2 regions of the Sporosarcina pasadenensis genome follow, and region 2 is predicted to be linked to the other one. Evidence: riboswitches for the same ligand, from Rfam matches in the RefSeq annotation. Region 2 holds a riboswitch; the other holds the start of a gene.
The links. A riboswitch is a leader RNA that binds a small molecule or an ion and turns the genes downstream of it on or off. The one in region 2 is predicted to bind thiamine pyrophosphate.
Positions count from the first base shown of each region.

Region 1: linked by a shared signal. The riboswitch ahead of tenA (thiaminase II) and the one ahead of AB1K89_RS14020 (YkoF family thiamine/hydroxymethylpyrimidine-binding protein) in region 2 are both predicted to bind thiamine pyrophosphate.

Region 1 is NZ_JBFEGM010000025.1:239-11,018, reverse strand. It holds gene ureC (urease subunit alpha) at 1-1,677, shown strand, start outside; gene ureE (urease accessory protein UreE) at 1,689-2,144, shown strand; gene AB1K89_RS18160 (urease accessory protein UreF) at 2,137-2,823, shown strand; gene ureG (urease accessory protein UreG) at 2,852-3,463, shown strand; gene AB1K89_RS18150 (urease accessory protein UreD) at 3,465-4,289, shown strand; gene AB1K89_RS18145 (PadR family transcriptional regulator) at 4,614-4,961, shown strand; gene AB1K89_RS18140 (HAAS signaling domain-containing protein) at 4,948-5,955, shown strand; gene thiW (energy coupling factor transporter S component ThiW) at 6,129-6,623, opposite strand; gene thiE (thiamine phosphate synthase) at 6,620-7,246, opposite strand; gene thiD (bifunctional hydroxymethylpyrimidine kinase/phosphomethylpyrimidine kinase) at 7,266-8,105, opposite strand; gene thiM (hydroxyethylthiazole kinase) at 8,071-8,907, opposite strand; gene tenA (thiaminase II) at 8,908-9,591, opposite strand; TPP riboswitch at 9,692-9,799, opposite strand; partial or broken gene AB1K89_RS18110 (hypothetical protein) at 10,321-10,780, shown strand, end outside.
Region 2 is NZ_JBFEGM010000010.1:63,104-73,883, forward strand. It holds gene AB1K89_RS14010 (ABC transporter ATP-binding protein) at 1-1,210, opposite strand, end outside; gene AB1K89_RS14015 (ECF transporter S component) at 1,203-1,784, opposite strand; gene AB1K89_RS14020 (YkoF family thiamine/hydroxymethylpyrimidine-binding protein) at 1,786-2,367, opposite strand; TPP riboswitch at 2,445-2,551, opposite strand; gene AB1K89_RS14025 (NUDIX hydrolase) at 2,827-3,309, opposite strand; gene AB1K89_RS14030 (hypothetical protein) at 3,613-3,786, shown strand; gene AB1K89_RS14035 (YecA family protein) at 3,910-4,908, opposite strand; gene AB1K89_RS14040 (hypothetical protein) at 5,088-5,579, opposite strand; gene AB1K89_RS14045 (polysaccharide deacetylase family protein) at 5,679-6,608, opposite strand; gene AB1K89_RS14050 (ATP-binding protein) at 6,714-7,280, opposite strand; gene AB1K89_RS14055 (DUF3889 domain-containing protein) at 7,398-7,727, shown strand; gene AB1K89_RS14060 (MBL fold metallo-hydrolase) at 7,905-8,750, opposite strand; gene AB1K89_RS14065 (LLM class flavin-dependent oxidoreductase) at 8,782-9,837, opposite strand; gene AB1K89_RS14070 (hypothetical protein) at 10,410-10,780, opposite strand, start outside.

The sequences.
Region 1 (10,780 bases), on a different contig from region 2:
ATGTTTGGGCCAACGACAGGTGATTCCATCCGATTGGCAGATACAAATCTGTTTATCCAAATCGAAAAGGATTACACGTCCTATGGCGATGAAGTCGTCTTTGGAGGAGGTAAAGTCATTAGGGACGGAATGGGAATGCATCCGTTAGCCACACGGAGGGATGGTATTCCGGACACCGTCATCACAAACGCAATTATCCTTGATTATACAGGTATTTATAAAGCCGATATTGGAATCCGTGACGGCAAGATTTCCGGGATCGGGAAGGCCGGAAACCCGCTCGTCATGAATGGTGTAGATATCATAATTGGTTCAGGGACCGAAATCATTGCGGGCGAAGGGATGATCGTAACTGCCGGAGCCATCGACACTCACGTCCACTTCTGCAATCCGGCGCAAGTGGAAGTCGCACTTTCAGCAGGTACGACGACATTGATTGGCGGCGGCACTGGCCCATCGGCAGCTTCTCGGGCTACAACTGCAACACCTGGCATTTGGAATATCCACCGGATGCTTGAGGCAGTAGATGCCTTGCCGATCAACGTCGGATTGACGAGTAAAGGGCAGGCGGCGTCAAAAGAACCGCTCGCGGAACAGGTGCGCGCAGGCGTTATCGGCCTGAAGGTCCATGAAGACTGGGGAGCGACTCCGTCGGCACTCGACCATGCATTGCAAGTCGCCGATGAATACGACGTGCAAGTGGCGCTTCATGCCGATACGTTGAATGAATCCGGTTTTATGGAAGATACGATGGCTGCTGTGAAAGGCCGCGTCCTCCATATGTATCATACGGAAGGGGCTGGCGGCGGACATGCTCCGGATTTAATCGAGTCGGCAAGCTATATGAACATATTGCCTTCCTCAACGAGTCCGACCTTGCCGTATACGAAAAATACACTCGATGAACATTTGGACATGCTCATGGTCGCCCATCACCTGAATCCTTCCGTCCCTGAAGACGTCGCGTTTGCGGACTCCCGCATACGCCGGGAGACGATCGCTGCGGAAGACGTCTTACAAGACATGGGGATCTTCAGTATGACAAGCTCTGATTCCCAGGCGATGGGGCGCGTTGGTGAAGTCGCCTTGCGCACTTGGCAAGTGGCGAACAAGATGAAAAAGGAACGCGGTCTGATGAAAGGTGACCAAGAGCGCTCCGACAATAACCGTGCCAAGCGCTATATCGCGAAATATACGATCAATCCTGCAATAACTCACGGGATTTCGGAGTATGTAGGCTCTATAGAAGTCGGGAAAATTGCCGATCTCGTCCTTTGGAAGCCGGCATTCTTTGGCGCCAAACCTGAGATGGTGCTGAAAAGCGGGTTCGCTGTGCAAGCCTTCATGGGAGATGCAAACGGATCCATCCCAACTCCTGAGCCCTTCATTCATCGACCGATGTATGGCCAATACGGAAAGGCACTCGCCCGCACAAACATCACGTTCATCTCACAAGCTGCATTCGACGATAAAGTCCATGAGCAGCTTGGTCTGGAGAAAATCATTTTACCGGTGAGAGGCATCCGCGACCTATCCAAGAAGGATATGAAGCTGAACTCGGAGACCCCTGAACTGAAAGTGGATCCGCAAACTTACGAAGTCCGCGTGAACGGCGAACTGATCACGTCGGAACCTGCCGATGAAGTGCCAATGTGTCGACGATATTTCCTATTTTGAGGTGAAGTGAATTGATAATTGAGGAAATCAAAGCAAATTTGGAAGACCTTGATGCGCACGAAGTAAAACAGCGCCATATTGAGAAAGTCTATTTAGAAAGCGCCAATCTCGTGAAACGCATCCAGCGAGTGAAGACGGATCACGGAAATGAAATCGGCATCCGGCTAAAAAATCCGAAAGACCTCGCAGCTGGCGATATTCTGTTCATGGATGAAAAGAATCTTATTGTCATCGATGTGCTCACGGATGATCTGTTAATCATCCAGCCGCGTTCGATATATGAGATGGGAACGATTGCCCATCAGCTCGGCAATCGCCATCTCCCTGCACAATTCGAAGGAGACGAAATGCTCGTCCAATATGATTATCTCGTCGAAGAGCTGTTGCAGGAACTGAAAATACCATATAAAAGAGAGGACCGGAAAGTGAAACAGGCGTTCCGGCATATTGGGCACAGCCATGACTGAAAACCTGTTGCCTCTCTTCCAGCTGTGCGATTCCACTTTCCCTACGGGGGCGTTCAGCCATTCGTTCGGGATGGAGACGTATATACAGAAAAATAAAATCCATGATCAGAAAACATTTATGCAATGGGTAACGACATATGTGAATGAACAGCTCGCCTACTCGGACGGCATTGCCTGTAAGATTTGCTACGAGGCATTGGAAACTCGTGAACAAAACAGGATTTGGGATATGGATCAACTTCTATACGCCCAAAATATTCCGGAAGAAACGAGGGAAGGGACGAGAATGATCGGCGAGCGAATGTTAAGCCTCGTAAACACGCTATACGACATCCCGCTCTTATCCGAATATGCGGACAGGATACGGGATCAACGCGCAAGCGGCCACCCCGCCATCGTTTTTACCGTGCTCAGTCACCATCTCGGCGTCTCTTCCAACTCAACCATTCTCTATTATTTGTATTCGTCCGTCTCGAGCCTCGTCCAAAACGCAGTGCGGTCCATACCACTCGGACAAACAGCCGGACAAAAAGTGATCCAGGAACTCCAGCCGGTTCTGATGGAAACAACAAAGAAGATACAACAGCTTGACATAGAGGACTTCGGAGCCGTCTCGCCCGGGCTCGAGCTCGCCCAGATGCAGCATGAGCGCGTAGGGATACGGATATTCATGTCCTGATCGAATAAAACAAAGGAAGTGTTTATTTATGGAACCAATCAAAATCGGAATAGGCGGACCGGTCGGAGCCGGCAAGACGATGCTCGTCGAAAAATTGGCCAAGTACTTGGCTGATGAAATTAGCATGGCTGCCATCACAAACGATATCTATACGAAAGAGGACGCTAAAATCCTCATGGAGACAGGCGTATTGCCTGAAGACCGAATCATCGGCGTCGAAACGGGAGGCTGCCCGCACACCGCAATCCGCGAAGATGCCTCCATGAACTTTGCCGCAATTAACGAATTAACAAAGAGGCATCCCGATGTAGAGATCATTTTCGTGGAAAGCGGCGGAGACAACTTGGCAGCAACGTTCAGCCCAGAACTCGTCGATTTCTCCATCTATATCATCGACGTAGCACAAGGCGAGAAGATTCCCCGAAAAGGCGGTCAAGGAATGATCAAGTCTGACTTGTTCATCATCAACAAAACAGACTTGGCTCCACACGTCAAAGCTCGTCTTGACGTTATGGAATCCGATACGAAAGTGTTCCGTGGCGACAGGCCATTCGTCTTCACAAACTTGATGGAAGAGGAAGGGCTAGAGGAAGTCATCGACTGGATCAAAGAAAATGTTCTACTCAAAGGACTGTCTTAATATGGAGCAGATGACGGGGGAGCTACAGCTTCGGCTCGAGGATAAACAAGGAAAAACAATTGCGAAAGACGTTTATTTCCAAGGTGCCTTGAAAGTGATGAGGCCAATCTACCTCGATGATTCCGGCCAGGTGTGCTATTACATCCTGAACCCGGGAGGCGGCTATCTCGATGGCGACCGTTACAGCATGAGTTTCACTCTTGATAAGAAAGCTCAAGCCACGATCACGACCCAAGGATCGACAAAAGTGTACAGAACGCCGACTGATTTCGCCTATCAAGAAACAGAAATCATCCTTAACGATCGAAGCTATCTGGAGTATTTGCCCGATCCGCTCATCGCCTATCAGGATGCGAAATACAAGCAGAAAAATATATTCCGTATGGACAGCACGTCTTCTCTCCTCTACACGGACATCATCACGCCGGGCTGGAGCCCCAAAGGCGACCATTTCAGTTATGAGCTTGTGCAGCTGATCAACGAATTCCATATTGACGGCGAACTCAAAGTGTACGACCATCTTAAGCTCGCTCCGGCAGACCAGCTGCTCGGCGACATCGGCTTCCTAGAAGGCTACACACATCTTGGCTCCATGTTTGTCATTGACGAAAAAGTCGATGACGGGTTGATCGATCGGCTTTATGAAACTCTTTACGAGAAAACGGACTCTTATCAAATAGGCCTTTCCAAGCTACCGGTGCCCGGAGTCGCTATCCGGGTCTTCGGTAATTCAACTCAACTTATTGAAGGGCTATTCTCCAAATGCCATCATTTAATCATGCAGGAATGGTTCGGAAAACGACCAAGTCCCCTACGCAAATATTGAATTCGCAATGAAAGGGTTGGAAATCGATTTGATTTCCAACCCTTTTTTCGGTTCCTTTTTCGGTGCCTCTTTTTTGGTGCCTGTGCACCACACATTTATGACAATTCATTAAAATTCATATAAATGCAAAAAGAATCCTACTGAATGTTGATTTGGTCGGCTTCTCCAATTTTTTTATACAATTGTAGTGCATAGTCAGAATTGTGTGTTGCACAGGCACCCACACAATTCTGCATTCTTAACCACAAATAATAACACTTCCCCCATTGTTAGCGGAATCACAATAGTGTACGATGCATAGTATAAGAAAACGAGGTGACAGCTATGGGGCCATTATTGGATACATTCACTACAGAATTAAGGAGAGGCACGTTGACTCTTGCTGTGCTAAGTCAATTACGAACGCCTCAATATGGATATTCATTAGTCCAACGTCAAGAAAAAGCAGGCGTTGCCATTGAACAAAGCACGTTATACCCGCTCCTCCGCCGATTAGAGAAACAGGAACTCTTAACAAGCAGTTGGGATACAACAGAAAGTCGACCCCGTAAGTATTACGTAATCAGTGCGTACGGCAGCGACATTTATGAGCAATTGAAAAAGGAATGGGAAACGATGACATCGGAACTGAAAACTTTATTGGAAGGAGATGAGAATGATGAATCTGATTGAAGCCTACGTATATGAGGTGACGAGAAGGTTGCCGGAAAAATCACGGAATGATATCGCCCTTGAGCTTCAATCCACTATTGAGGATATGTTGCCCGACGATTTTTCCGAGAATGAAGTAATGGATGTCCTTTCAAAACTTGGTGATCCCGCTCGTCTCGCCGCTAGCTATCGCGACACACCAATGCATTTGATTGGCCCAAAAGTGTACGACGCTTATTTATGGACGATGAAAATGATCATCCCATGGGCGATACTCATTACCGTTTTAGTTCATGTCGTTGAAACCATTGTCCTTTTTTCAGGGGAAGAAAGTATACTTTCTGTCGTCATAAAAAGCTTTGGTATCATCATCGCCAATGTCATCCATGTGCTCATCCAAACATTCTTTTGGGTCACGATCGTTTTTATTTTCATTGAAAGAGTCGGCTTGGCTAAAAGCAGTGGATCAATTACAAAGCATGGGACGGAATGGAGTCCTGAACAGTTGAAGCATGTCCAGGTCATCTCGAAGAAAAAAGTGATTCCAAGAAGTGAGGTCATTTTCGGATTGGTCTGGACTGCAATTTGGGTCGTTCTTTATTTCAACGCGGACCATCTTGCAGGTGTCTATCGATCAATCGATGGAGATGGGTTACAAATGGTGATGCCAGCTTTGAATCAATCGGTATTGATGTCGTACTTGCCAATCGTTTTACTATTTGCGGCACTCGAGATCGGCATGGCGCTTTACAAATTTAAAGAACGGCAATGGACAATGAGGCTTGTAACGATAAATGCAGTCATCAAAGTGTTCAGCTTGATCGTCTTCATCGTCATTGCCAGCAATCCCGCCCTCATCAACGAGGCAATGATTCCTTATTTGGCAGATATTCTTGAAATCAATTTAACCTCAGTAAATAATTTCACAGATTGGGCGGTATGGACCGTCGTTGCGATTATCGTCGTCACCGTGTTCATCGAAGTCTACGACAGTTACCGGAAAGCGAAAGCATGAATTGATTGAGGTAAATTCGGTGCCTGTGCACCACACATTTATGACAATTCATTAAAACTCATATACATGCAGAAAGAAGCCGACTGAACGTTGATTTGGTCGGCTTCTTCAATTTTTCTATACAATTGTAGTGCATAGTCTGAATTGTGTGTTGCACAGGCACCCGAACAATTCTAATAACTTTGTACCCTTCTCCCCACAGGCATGGCCTGAAGACGGATTGCCACGATGACTCCTATGACTGCCCCGCTTATGCTGGAGACGAGGAAGGGAGGCATGAAGAAGAAGGCGGTGACGGTCGTTCCCATGAGGACGGCTGCGTATGGAACCGCGAAGAGCGATGCGATGATTCCCGTCCCGATGATTTCTCCGATTGCCGCCATACACGCCCGCCCAGACTGCTTATACAGCAGACCGGCAAGTGCGGCGCCGATCATCCCTCCCGGAAAAGCGAGCAACGACCCGGTGCCGGTTAATATGCGAACGAGGCCGGTCATGAAAGCAATGATGACGGCAGGAATGGGTCCGAGCAAGATTGCAGCGATGACATTGACCGCATGCTGGATCGGGTAGGCGCGGGCAATGCCTGCAGGAAAGGAGACGAATGCAGATCCGGCGACCGCAATCGCAGTGAATACGGTCATGAGGACAAGTTTTCGCGTACTCATCGCAGCACGCTCCTTTCGCGGCTCCATTGCGTTGCAGCTTCCTTCAATTGCCGGGACGCCATTTCAGGGTTAGTAGATGAAGCAATCGCTGAAATGACAGATATTCCGCTTGCCCCTGCACGGAAGACGGGTTCCGCATTCATTGCCGTGATGCCCCCGATTCCGACAATCGGCAAATCAGGATACAACTTCGCCACTTTCTCGATCATCGCCGTCCCCGCAACCGGTTTTGCATCGTCTTTCGATATCGTCGGATAGACGGGTCCCATGCCGACATAATCCGCACCTGCCGCTATGGCCGCTTCAGTTTCTTCTATTGAATGGACGGAAACCCCTAGAATCTTTTCGGCTCCAATCCTTTTTCGGACAAATCGCGCCTCAGCATCATCCTGTCCGACATGGACGCCATCCGCGTCAATCTCAACAGCGAGGTCGACATCATCATTCACAATGAACGGAACGCCATATTGCGCACACAATTGCTGGCAGCTCTGCGCAAATGCCTTATTTTCCATCCCGACAAGCGCACGTGCCCCCTTTTCACGCAGCTGGAAACACGTAATCCCGCCTTTTAAGGCCTCTTCCAAGACGGACAGCGGCTTCTCCGCATTTGTCGAGCCCATTATGAAGTAAAGCGTGAGGTCAATTTTTCCCAATCAATTCAACATCCTTCCGTTCCACCGGGCCCCGCTTCCGCAGTGCCGCATGGTTTGTCGGCCCGTGCCCATTGCCGATGGAAAGCCCATCCTCAATCGCCGCATGGATAAAATGCTTTGCTGTAACGACTGCATCATGCATCGGAGCACCTTTCGCAAGCTCCGCCGTAATGGCTGCGGCAAACGTACATCCCGTACCATGCGTGTCTTTCGTGTCGATCCGTTTGCTCTTCATTAAAAAGCAATCGCCCGCCGAAGACAAAAACAGATCCTCCGCGTCAGGAGTATCTGTCCGATGCCCGCCTTTCAGCAGTACGGCTCCGGCTCCCTTCCGGAGCAATTGATTTGCGGCATTCTCCATATCTTTCATTGACGCAATCGTCATTCCCGTCAACACTTCCGCCTCCGGTATATTGGGCGTCAAAAGGGCCGCCGACGGAATGAGACGCTCTTTCAAAGCTGCAATCGCCGACTGTCGGAGAAGCGGAGCGCCGCCTTTCGCGATCATGACGGGATCGACGACTAGAGGAATCCGATCATGACGGCTCATTGTATCCGCGACCGCTTCAATAATCTCCGCAGAGAACAGCATCCCCGTTTTGGCCGCGCCAACTGTGAAATCAGTTAGCACCGCCTCGATTTGCGCAATGACGATGTCGGTCTCTATCGGTTGAACTGCATGGACGCCGAGCGTATTTTGAGCAGTCACCGCCGTTAATGCGGACGTTCCGAACGTGCCGAGCTCCTGGAATGTTTTCAGATCGGCTTGGATCCCTGCCCCGCCGCCACTGTCAGAACCGGCAATCGTTAGAGCAACTGAAGTCATTTGACACCCCCCCTTCTACAATGAATTGGGCGACGTCTATTGCGTCATCATCTAATTGATGTAAAGCATTCAGGAAATAAACCGCAAAATCACCCGGACCTGAAGACGGTTCAGCCGCCAATTCTCCCGCTTTTTTGTAATACGCAAGACTATAAGCAACCGCATCAATCGGGGAATGTGTACCGACGGACAGGAAGGCGGCGGAAACCGCGCTTAACAGGCAACCCATGCCCGTGATTTTACTCATGAGCGGATGCCCTCCTGTAATTCGGATGATTTTATCACCATCCGTCACGATGTCGGTCTCACCGGTAACAGCGACGAGGCAACGGTGGCGGAGGGCTACATCTTTAGCCGCCTCTTCGATATTTGCCGAACCTGCACCTGCATCGACGCCTTTCGCTTCCCATTCAACACCCGCAATGGATGCAATTTCACCGGCGTTTCCACGGATGAGCGTAATATCCAATTCCTCCAGAAGTGTAGCGACTGTATCTTTACGGAAAGCAGTCGCCCCTGCGCCGACAGGATCCAATACGAGTGGACGCCCTTTAATGGAAGAAACTTTTCCGGCAGCGATCATTGATTCAACTGCCGAAGGATCCAGCGTCCCGATGTTTAGCAATGTACACGAGGAAACGGCGGCTACTTCTGCCGTCTCCTCGATTGCATCCGCCATGATCGGAGAAGCACCCAATGCCAGCAGGCCGTTCGCTTGAAAGTTTGCAACGACAATATTCGTGATGCAATGGACTAACGGGTTTTGTGTACGCAGTTCTTTCAGCAATAAAGATTGAGCCATTTATGCATGCACCTCGCTTGTTTCAAGAGACCATGTTTGCTGCGTCCATGCCATTTCCCAAAACTGCAATTCATAGTGGACGCTTTTAATGAAATGAGCTTTCAATTGTTCGCGTCTTTTATCCGAAAGATCTTCCGTCAGTTTATTCAATCGATCGATCTGTTCACGGGTTGCCTGCTCGAACCATTCAGAACTGTACGTGGCAATCCATTTGTCGTAAATCGGGTGATTCGGTTTCGCATCCTTGAGCCGCTCGCCGATTTCGTAATACAACCAATAACATGGAAGCAATGCGGACAACGTCGTAGCCAAGTCGCCTTCCAACGCCGCCCGGTATAAATGCGACGTGTAAGCATACGCTGTCGGCGCCGGGTCAAAGTTTTCAATATCTTCATCCGTAACACCCAACAGTCCAAAGAAGCCTTCATGCAATGAAATTTCCGCCCCGCATGTACCATCCGCATGCTGCGCAAACCGTTGCACCGTCAATAAATCCGTCGCCTGCACGGCAGCCATGGCATGCACTTTCGCAAAATGCTTCAAATAATACGAGTCTTGCAGAACGTAATGTTTGAACACTTCTTCAGGCAATGTCCCTTCCGCAAGCGCATTAATGAACGGATGATGGAAGCTCGCCTCCCAAACATCGTTGCATTCCTTCCGTACCTCTTCACAAAACGTCATTCCAACCACTCCTTTAAAGTTTTGGAAAACCAAAAAAGCCGCTTCACTCAACACAATCGTTGAAGAAGCGGCTCGCATATCGGCGTAAGATAACCTTTGGAAGACGTGCGACCCACTTCCCTACGCTGGTATGAGCCAGATCAGGTTCGAAGGGTCCGTGTATCGATACACGTCTCAGTCTTTCACAAAGACTCCCCCAGTGGTTAACTCTTTTCAGTTTTCAACTACACTATAACATAGATTACTATTTTGGCAAATCTGACATCTGTACTTTACGGTAATGTAATATTTAGAAATAAATAGCGATAGACCGTTTATACCACGCGTTAACCATGAAAATAAAGTAATAGGACAGGCATACATAGCACGTTATCGGCATTTTTAGGATTGGTATAATATGGTTTAACAGGGTCGAATCGATTACATTAAACCCTCTTTTTAGTCTTCTCCCACGCTTATTTATTATTACAAAGGTTAATATTTCCACGAATACTTGTTAATTGGTTGTCATACCATTGTTATTTTCTTTTGTTATTGTTAGTAATGTGCAGATGGGGCACTGCTCACCTATCCGAATGAAACTATTGTGAAGATAGTAAAAAACGGCCCTACACTCTTTGCTCGAGAAGGAGGCGGATGTACATAACGACTTTATTAGGATGAGTGTTATTTCGCTTCATGATCTGGTAGTTGGGTAAAAAAATTTAAGAAAAGGGAGTTTGATCATTCTTGGTTAAAGAAACGAATCGTAACGAGAAGAACACGAAAAAGAAAATTTTACCGTTTGTCATGTCGACTTCAATGTTAACTGCTGCTATTTTTGGAGCAGGCGGATCAGCGTTAGCGGCTGAAAACGGTGAAAAAGAGTTTAAAAACCACGGTGAAAAGGTTTCCTATTATGCAACAACTATTCCGGGTTCACCTGAAAAAGGGAAATTCATGCGTACGATTGCAAATAAAAACTTCGTAGCTGCTGAGCCGGATGAAGATGATACTACAGATGAAGATGACACAGATACACCTAATAACGATGACGATGATACAGACGCACCAGCTGATGAAGAAGGCACGGATGCTCCGGCTGACGAAGAAGACGCTGTAGATGCTCCGGCTGACGAAGAGGATACTGTAGATGCTCCAGCTGACGAAGAGGATGCTGTAGATGCTCCGGCTGACGAAGAGGAAGCTG
Region 2 (10,780 bases):
CCATATCATGGGTGACGATTAAAAAGGTCGTTCCTTCCCTTGCCCGTTCGTCAATCAATTTGAACAGCTCAGCCATCGCTGCGGCGTCTTGCCCGGATGTCGGCTCATCCATCAAGATGATTTCCCGGCCGTCGCAAAGCATCGAAGCGATTGCCACTCGCCTCTTTTGCCCATGGCTCACGGCAAAAGGATGTGCAGCCGAGACCGACGCCAAATGCAATCGGCCAAGCAATTCTTCTTCATTTTCACCGCCGCCGAATGCAACTTCATCCCGAACTGTCTTCGTTACGAATAAAAATTCCGGTGATTGGGGGACATACCCTAAATTAGAAGGCCGCACTGTTCCATTCGCAGGAATCAATTTGCATAATGCTTTCAGCAAAGTCGATTTGCCACTTCCGTTCGGTCCGGCAACAATCGCCACTTCCCCCCGGTTCAATGTGAAGGAAACGTCTTTTAGAAATAACTCTGTGCCGACTTCAGCCACTTCCAATGACTGAAGTTCTTGTTTGCTGCTATGTCTTTTCGTTATCTGTTCCGCTTCATTTATTTCCTCCAACTGAATTTCACGATCGAAAAAGTCGCCCCATAAATCGAGACGATGTTCAATCGCCAAGATTGTCAGAGACCGTTTCTCTTGCAGCTCATCCAGCCAATCGATGAACTGCTTCGCAGTATACGGATCCAAATGGGAGATCGGTTCATCGAGGAGAAGTACTTCCGGCTCCATGATCAATGCACACGCTGTTGCAATCCGCTGCTTCTCCCCGCCGGACAGCTGTTGGATGATGGAATGACGGAAATTGCTCAAGCCCGTCAGCTCCAACACATCTTGAATTCGTCCATCCATTTCTTCCCGGTCCACATTTAAATTTTCAAGCGTAAAGGCAAGCTCCTCTTCGACAGTCTGCATACAAAATTGTGCATCCGGATCCTGAAAAACCGTCGCAATCCGGTGATTCACTTCTCCAGGTGAATAGGACTGGCTTTCTTTATTGAATAATGAAACGGTGCCCTTTACGATGCCATCGCAGTTTTCCGGATATAGCCGGTTGCATAAATAAAGCAATGTCGTCTTGCCGCTTCCGCTCGGCCCCGTAATGACGACTCTCTCCCCACGATTGATTGACAATGATAGTTCTTCCAAAATCCATTCCTCATCATCAGGATAGCGAAAACTTACGTTATCGAACCGGATCACTTCAGGCACGGGCCTCACCTTTCTTCGTACGCGTAATCGCATATCCACGGAGCGAGCCTGTAGCGAGCAATCCATCGACGACCATTTTACCGCCAATGCCTGCAATGACCGCTCCGCTGACGATCCGGATGCCAAGCATGAGCATTACATAGCCTGTGCTGAACACCGCGAATCCGCCTAAGAAGTAGCCATAGATGAAACTGAATACCGAGGAGCCTACCCCCGCCAACATTAACACCCATAAATCAAACCGCCGATAGCGCGTTGCAGCGAAAGCCGCTTCAGCGCCTAATCCTTGTATAATACCCGCAAGTATTAAACGCGGACCGACCGCATTCCCTAAAAGAACTTCGACGGCAGCGGCAATCGTTTCAGAGATGAGCGCCGCGCCAGGTTTTCGGATAATGTACATGCAAATGATCGACACGATGAACCAAATACCGAACATCCATTCATAAGCGATCGGACCAATGAACCCCGACCATATATTCCCGACATGCAGAAACAGCAAATAGACAATCCCGAACACGACCGAAAACAACGACATGAGAACAACTTCTTTCAACTTCCATGACTTCAACATCTTACAGTCCTCCGTGCGACGGACTGTTGATACTCATCGAAACCGTCATGACGAGATGCTTATGCTCTTCTGAACGCGCATTGCTAAACGATTCTTCATAAAATGCAAACACATCATGGATATCCCCATGGATGCCGCTCGCATAATGCATTGATTCATTGAACACGCCTTGCTCCTTCGCCCGGTCCACTTCGCGATAAATAATGTCCATATATGCCGGATTATTCATCGGATAGAGTGCAAATTGAGAGGAGACGTATTGCTTCGTCTCATCCGTATTCGCGATCTTCTCGCCTTTATCCAAATACGCATCGCCCGCCGTATCACCCGGGCATCCTGCCGAAAACGTACCGGATAACGCAATATGCTTACCCGTTTTCGCAGCATGCAATGTAATCGCCTTCGCCACGTTAAAGACATGGACCTGCTTGCCCCGAATGACAGTAGACACATCATCCGTATGCATCAATACATTTGACGTATCCGTTTGTTCCAACGCTCCTTTAATCACACTTACAAAATCATCTGCCATCGGATGTAACGAAAAACGAAATCCGACGATTGGGCTTAATCCACATTCCATTTCCTTCGACCTCCCGAAAAAATTCCATAAAAAAACTACATCCCGGAAGATGTAGCACTTCTCCAATATGAAACAATCGGAAAGCCACTACACTTCCCCACGCAGGTATTATCCTGATCGGGTCATAAGGGATCGGAGCCATTGCTCGCATCTCAGCCAATATTGGGCACCCCTAGTGCAGAAACGGTATGTAGTTGTCTTTTATGTTGCCATTAGTATAGACGAAGAATTTTTTATTGTAAATGAAATCTGGCAAACTCGTACTTTCGTCTGTAGGGTAAGGGTACTTTATTGCAGATACGCATAAAGTTGTTTATTCACGCATAAACACGAATACTTACGCATAAATCCAGAAGCACGCATAAACGTAATTATTTGCTCATAAATCGCTGCAGATACGCATAAAGCAATTTATTCAAGCATAACTGCATTAGCCGGCCGGTTTCGCTTTTGTTCTAGTTACACCTTCCTGCTCAATTTCACTTCAAATTCCGGATGTGTGACATATTCTTGGTACTCCACATTCCCGTCAAACTTGAAATACTCTTCAATGCGGGCCCGTATCGCAGGCTGCGTAATATATTCAAGCACTTCTTCCTTAGGAACCCACTTGCAATCCGAAGTCTCTTCTGACGTGCATAGCTCACCGCCGACCGGCTTGCACGCAAAGTCGAACATCACCTTCGTCGGAACGTCCGTCACTCCGTCATACCATTTATAAATAGCTGAATTTGTATACACACCAATGAGGTGGGACACTTCCACATCGATGCCACTTTCCTCTTTCACTTCCCTGATGACGCCATCCATCAAATTTTCCCCCACTTCGACTTGTCCGCCTGGAAACACCCATCCGCCGTGATGCGTTTTTACGATTAGTAAGTTCCCTTGATCATCTTCCACGAGCGCCCCGCATGCTACAATATGTGTCGGCATTGCCATTCTCCCCATCCCCTTTTCTATGAATCATTCTCGTAATGCCTTTACTAATAACAATCTTATCATATCAATAAAAGCTTTCATTCAAAATAGTTAAACTAATTACATCATGGAAAAACCCTCAGACCGGAACAGTCGAGGGATGCTTGCCTTACTTATAATTGCCTACAGTGTGCCCGCACTTAATTAAAACCTATTGAATCCTCCATGGAAATGTTGGTGTCCCATGTTGTGGTGGTGATGTCCCATATTGTGGTGTTGGTGTCCCATGTGGTGGTGATGATGCCCCATGTGGTGGTGAACCGGGTGAAAACTGACTGGATAGAACGTTACAGGTTGGACGCCCATATGGTGATGACTATGCATATGTCCCATATGGTGACTCATATTTCCCGTATGAAAATAGTGATGGTGCTCATGCCGATGTTCATGCCGATGCCTTTCATCCATGTGATTATGTTCTGGGTTTCTCAAGTCTAATACCTCCTTCAATTATCATTCATACTATGGTATGCATGAATTCAAGTTGGGTATAGGCTTACCTGTTGCTACTACAGAAACCACCTACCGCTATTCACAGCTGTAGGTGGTTTCCATGTAGGATTACTCGGAAGCCTTCGAGAGGCAGTAAGCATCCAGTTCCTTATAATACTTATTCATCGATGATGGCGAAACATCGAACCATTCAGCGATTTCTTTCAATGTCATAGAAAGCGGCTCGAAAAACGAATGCTCTTGACCAAATCGGATCGCTCCAGCTGCAATCGCTGTTTCTTTACGGGCATTCGGTTGCTGTTCCACTAAAAAGTCTTCAACGATTTCCAATAATTTTGTTGCAGTACGGTCATGTTGTTCGAGAAAAGCCATGACATCGAGCAAAACGGTTGCCTCAAATTCAGTAAACTCCCCGCCTTGATAGCCGTTTTGACCGAGCAACATCCAGAAATTCATCGCGTTCTCCTTTAAGAACGCACTGATATCTTGCTCTTCACCCGATGTAAATTGATTTGCAAATTCCTTGATCACTTCTCCATGATCTGTCGGGAAAAAGATGAGACTTGAAACGGCCAAATACTGACTTTCCTCTCCTGTACCGTCAGGCAGCATGAAGCAGAATAAGTGTACACCTACTGGAACCGGCTTCTCACTTTCCCGTCGTAACCGAATCACTTCGCCGTTAAAAATCGATTTCACCGTAATGTAGCCATCTTCAACGTCAATCACTTCCCCGATGATAGCTTGGGGTCGCCGCCATGTGTCGATGACTCGCAATACGGAAGGACGCAACAGCTTTTTCTTCTGTTTGTCCAAGTATCCAGTCCAAATGTCCGGTCGATGATGGAAAAAGAATTCATCCAACACAATAGCTTCAATCATCTCTTCTTCAGGCAAATATGTATTCAATGAACGTTTCCATTCATTCGCCAGTTCCAAGTAGTCCGGAATGTCCTTCCGCTCCGGATACACATCATAAAATGTTTGCAGTAATCCTTCCAATTCTTCCATTTGAACAGCCTCGACAGAAACAGCCTGTTTCGACTGACAGCATTTCTTATATTTCTTACCACTGCCACAAGGACATGGATCATTACGTCCAATCATTTACAACACTTCCCTTAAATAATTTACAACTCTTCCATTTTACCATTTATATGGCCTTTTCGAAACGGTTCCAATTTCTTGTTTTGACTTATGAACTGGACCTTTTGGCCATCGGAGATTGATTATCTTGAAAATGAAAAGAGCCAATCGCCTGAGCGGTTGACTCTTTTCACTTAAATTTAACAAAGCACGACAATCTCATAAGGTGTCGTCTGCGCCGGAATGCTTCTCGTCGAAGCACCGTAGATGACGACCAGATTTCGGTTTGCGGGATTGCCATTAAATTCTTGCCCGTTTTCGAGAACGATTTCTGTTTGCCTCGATAGATTCAATTTCAAATTGCCGTCACTGCTTATTAATTGGCTGTTAAAGAAACTCACTTTCACAAAGTAATCTGCATTATCCCTCGCCATCACAATTGCCCGATATTGCGGAGGGTAAATTAACGGTACTGGCGCGTCTGCATCAAAAAATCCTGTTACAAAATCTCCGACCTTCACCTTGACATGCTCCACAAAGTAAGTTGTAGGCTCGACAACAAAATTCACAATTGAACCATCGTTGCCCATCAGTGAAAATAATTTGTAGCAACCTGATTGCGGATCGTTTTGCATAATCGAAAAGTCATCGATCCTTGTCACTCTGCCGCTAGCAGATAGAAAGTTCGTCAATAGCATACCTCCATCACGATTAGAACGTTCGATACATAGTATGCATCTTCATTACAAAGTGATGGCTTAAAGCGGACATTTCAGTTTCTGTGACACTTTTCAATCAATCCGTTTCTCACTCATCAATTCACTGACCGTCCCGAGCTGAAGGCCTTTCGCTTTTATTTCAGTTATCATTGCCCCCAGCCCTCGAGCGACTGGTTCGGTAGGGTGCATGAGGATCATTGAGCCGTTTTCCACTTTTGAGACGACACGCCTCACCATTTCGGTAGGTTCGGGCTTTCTCCAATCGACCGTATCAACCGTCCATAAGATCGTTTTCATGTCGAGTTCGTCGGCGACATCGACAGTTTGCTGATTGAAACTTCCGCTCGGCGGGGCAAACCACTTCGGCTTGAATCCGATCGTTTCCTCGATGACATCATTCGTTTTTGAGATTTCCTCCATCGTCTCGGCCCTGGAACGTTTCTGCAAGTCGGGGTGACTGTACGCGTGATTGCCGATTTCATGGCCATTTTTGTGAATCATCAATGCCAGATCCGGATTCTTTTTCACCCAACTGCCATCAAAGAAAAATGTGGCTTTTACTTGATGCTCATCCAAGATTTTTAGAATGGGAGGAATAAATTCATTCCCCCACGCGACATTGATATTTAAGGAGACCATCGGCTTCTCCGGATTCCCCCTAAAGATTGGCTGAGGCTCCAAGTCGTCCAAATGAACTGCGGGCGGCACTTCCTCAAAGACGAGCTTCGTTTCGTCAAACTTCCCTGCCTTCTTCATCTTTTCATAACTCGCTTTAACATCGACACGCAACCCATTGTACCCGGGCATCGCCTTCCATACCGTGTCCACCTTCGCATCAATCGGCTTGACTTCATGCTGCTCACTGTAAGAATTGATCTCTTGATAAAGCGCTTCATTTTTCACAGAGCTTTTCATAGTCGAGTCATGGAACATAGCAGTGCTTGGAATTGTAAAGCCTACTAACGTTACTAAGAACGTCCCAACGAGCAATAAATACTTCATGGTACGCATTTCCCCAGGCAATTACCGAATGTCATCGCAAGTCCTCCATTTGATTATGTTGGCTTTACGATTCCCCTTCACCATGGAACTATACTTTGCCAATGACTAGAGCACATCTTTTTCGATCATGATGATCGTCTCAATAACACTTTCCACTTCACTGCTATCGTTGATTACGAATAAATGATTTGCTTCTCCCTCAACTGGATCCGCTACATCTTCCTTCAGTGAGTCTGTATTTTGCCGATTGAGCACCTGTTCAAAATTGGATGAGCTTCTGAATATATTCGTATTCCGTTGACTGTTCGAAACACGAGCTTGAAGAACACGGTCCGGCAAATCAAAGTGGACGAGGATGCGAATAAATTCATTCTCAGGAAACAACTGTTCAAGTAAATACGCTCGACCTTTCCGACTCCGATTTGAATTACATAAGATCAGATGACAGTCACTATGTTCTTTCGCGTAATCGACGATTAGCTGGGAAATAGCATGCTTAAGCGTATTCGGCCCTGTCTTCGGTTGCAAGTTTTTATAGTACGTGTTGATGAATGCCCCATGATTATCTTGATCCATCACTATAGAGTTCTCGAGCTTCTGCTCCAAAGCCCTCGCAAATGAAGTTTTTCCGCTATGTGTCTTACCAACTGTAATAATCACTAACCTCTTCATCGTCACATCTCCTATCCTTACAATCTGCGAATGAATTATTCTCGAACGAACAGAATGAATCCAACCAAATTACTCATCCTACTGGCACCAATCCTGAAAAAAAGGAGTTGTAAACCAATGAAAAATATCGTTATGGCACTTGGACTTTTGATGTCCGTTTACACAGCAATAACCCAAATCCCCATCACCATACCCGCACAAGTAGAAGTTCCGTCTTACGCCAAATGGGGAGTGCTTGCGGTAAAGGAGACAAAACAAAAATACCCCGATGCAAATATTATCGACTACTTGCATATCGGGAGCGAAATAAAAGACGATACAACAATTGAAAAGTTCAAGCTATGGTTAAAAGACGACCGCCACGAATTTGGCGTCTTCGTCAACATCACATTTAATACAAGAACGAGCGAACTAATCAAAATCGACTTCCAGGAAACCGATCGATAAAAGCCGTGAAAGGCGGTGCCTGTGCAGCAAACAATTCCGCCTATTCACTACAATTGTATAACGTAATAATAATAACCTGGATTTAATAATGTTTCAGTACAATATTTCGTCATAAATATCCAAATTAATGAATAGTCATAAATGTGCCGTGCACAGGCACCGGCACAATTCCGACAATTACCAGCCGTTGATGAAGTAGCCGATTGCTTCGAGTTCTTCTTCGTTCAAGTCACGTTGTAGGTTGTCGGACATTTCTTGGTGGATGGCGTTTTCGTCTCCTGCATGTTTTTGCGTGAGCAAGGCTGCGTTTTTCAGCAGCTGCAAAAATGAATGGAAGGCGTCTTCCGTTAAAGGGCCTGGATGATGGGAGAGGAAGTAAATATCCGCATCGTATTGTTCCAATCGGTGAATGAGCTTCAGCATTTTTTCTACGGTGTAATTCCACTTTTCCGCATACAGATTCGCATAGAGGCAGTCTCCTACAAACAGAGCCTTTTCCTCGGGGATGAAGACGACGCAAGAATCACTTGAGTGGTCGCCGCCGACGTGTTCGATTTCACAAGTTAAGCTGCCTAAATGCACTGTCATCCGATCTTCGAATGTCAATGTCGGAAGCTGAATTTGGATGTTCCGTTCATACCCGAATTCTTTCTTCATTGCGTCCGCACAAAATGGGATTTCCGTTCCTTCTTCCACCCGTTGATCCAAGTCTTTGTCTTCCCAGGAGAGGGGTTGCATTTCTTTGATTTTGCCGTATGTCTCCTTACACGAAATACTCGGCACGGCAATTTCACGCATGCCGAAGACATGGTCCCAATGCCAATGAGTGAGGGCGAGCAGATCCGCTTCAATCCCGATTTCTCCGAGCTGCTGTAAAAACAGCTTGGCGTGCTGCGACGAGTTCCCCGCGTCAATAAGCAGCGTCTTTTCTTCTCCGACGACCGCCCCTAATATCGGGCGGTCCGTTTCTTGAACAGGTGGTAAGTAATAAAGGCGGTCGGATATTTTCGTTAGTTTTTGCATTGTTTTTCTCCTAACTTCATTGCAGTTTCTATTATTGCGTGTTTTCTTTTTCCCATCGTTCAATTTCAGCTTTGACGATTGGCGCCACTTCTGTCCCTAGCAATTCAATCGCCTTCATGACGTCCTCATGCGGCATGGATCCGACAGGAACATGGAGCATGAACCGTTCAACTCCGACATTTTTACGGAGATAGATGATCTTTTCTGCGACTGTTGCCGCGTCTCCTACATACATGGCACCTTCCAAGCTGCTTGCAGCCTCGAATGTGTCGCGTGTGTAAGGTCCCCACCCACGTTCTTTTCCTAACACATTCATCACTTGTGCAGTTGGTGGGAAGAATTTATCCTTTGCGATCGCAGTCGTCTCCCCGACGAAGCCATGGGAATGGGATGCAATCTTCAGCTTCGATACGTCATGCCCCGCCCTCTCAGCCGCTCGTTTATATAACTCCACGATCGGCGCAAACTGCAACGGACTGCCGCCAATGATTGCAAGAACAAGAGGCAGCCCGAGAACGCCGGCACGCACAGCGGACTGCGGGGTTCCTCCGCTCGCAATCCATATCGGCAAACGGTCTTGTTCAGGTCGTGGATACACGCCTAAATTCGGAATGGAGGGCCGATGTTTCCCATTCCATGTGACCTTTTCGGATTCATTTATCTTCAATAATAATTCCAGCTTCTCATCAAATAATTCATTATAATCCTGAAGATCGTAGCCAAATAGAGGAAATGATTCGATGAATGATCCCCTGCCCGCCATAATTTCCGCGCGGCCGTCTGAAATGGCGTCGACCGTCGCAAATTGCTGGTAGAGACGTACCGGGTCATCGGAGGACAAAACGGAGACGGCACTCGTCAGTTTAATCCGGCTTGTCCGTGCGGCCGCTGCAGCAAGTAGAACTGTAGGCGCCGAGCAGGCAAAATCTTCGCGATGATGCTCCCCTACTCCGAATACATCCAATCCGACTTTATCCGCCAAGACGATTTCTTCCACCACTTCACGGATCCGCTCCGCGTGGCTTACGACTTTACCCGTTTCCACATCCGGCGTCGTTTCCACGAACGTTGTTATACCTATTTCCATTGTCATTTCCTCCTAATATGAACAATCGCTATTGCATCTATTGTATACCAACTTTAACGCAACAGCCGTTTGGAAGCTCTTTTTCGGTGCCTGTGCATCACACTATTCTGACTATACACCACCATTGCATAATAGAAATACAGGACACAGATCACACAAGGTTCCGATCAATTTTATAATGAGTTTTTATTCAATTTGATGAATTGTCATAAATGTGTCTTGCACAGGCACCGACACAATTTGGGGCTCAGTTTCAATGACGTTGAATGCATGATGAAAAGCTGACGAACCTCTGAGGGGTCTGTCAGCTTTTTATTTGAACTAAAGATTTCAAATATCCAAGTTGTGATAAGCATAATGCCATGCCTAACAGAATAAAGTGGAATAGATGGAATTTATCCAGGTAAAGGAGTGAGTGAGTGGCTAAATGCAAAAAATGTGGTGCCGACAAATCGGAGTGCAAGAATTGTAAAAAATGCAATTGATCATAGTTAACCGTTATTCGTGAAGAAAATAATTTGAAATGCCTTTGTTCCCAATTGGGGACTTTTTTTGCTTCCAAGCTCCCTCATTCACTTTGGAATATAGCGTTTAAAACTCACTGATGTTACCTCATACCCGTTGTCGGTCCAATCGTAAGACAGTTTCAAGTCCCCAATTAAACCTCCTATGGTAATGAATACGGGCACATCCGCAACAATTTTATTTCCCTCAACTGAATAATCCACTTGGTCTCCATCAATCCATACATCCGTTGAGGAAGGTTTGACGGTAGTATAGTGAAATGGTTTGACGTTTATGTTATACACTTTTTGTTTTGTTGCAAGTGTCACGATGTCGGCCTTTTTTTCCATCTTTACTAATCGTTTAATCGCGACAGCCGCCGGTTCAACTGTAACTTCTTTATAATCTGAAGATCCATCGTGTTGCAGTACATGAATGG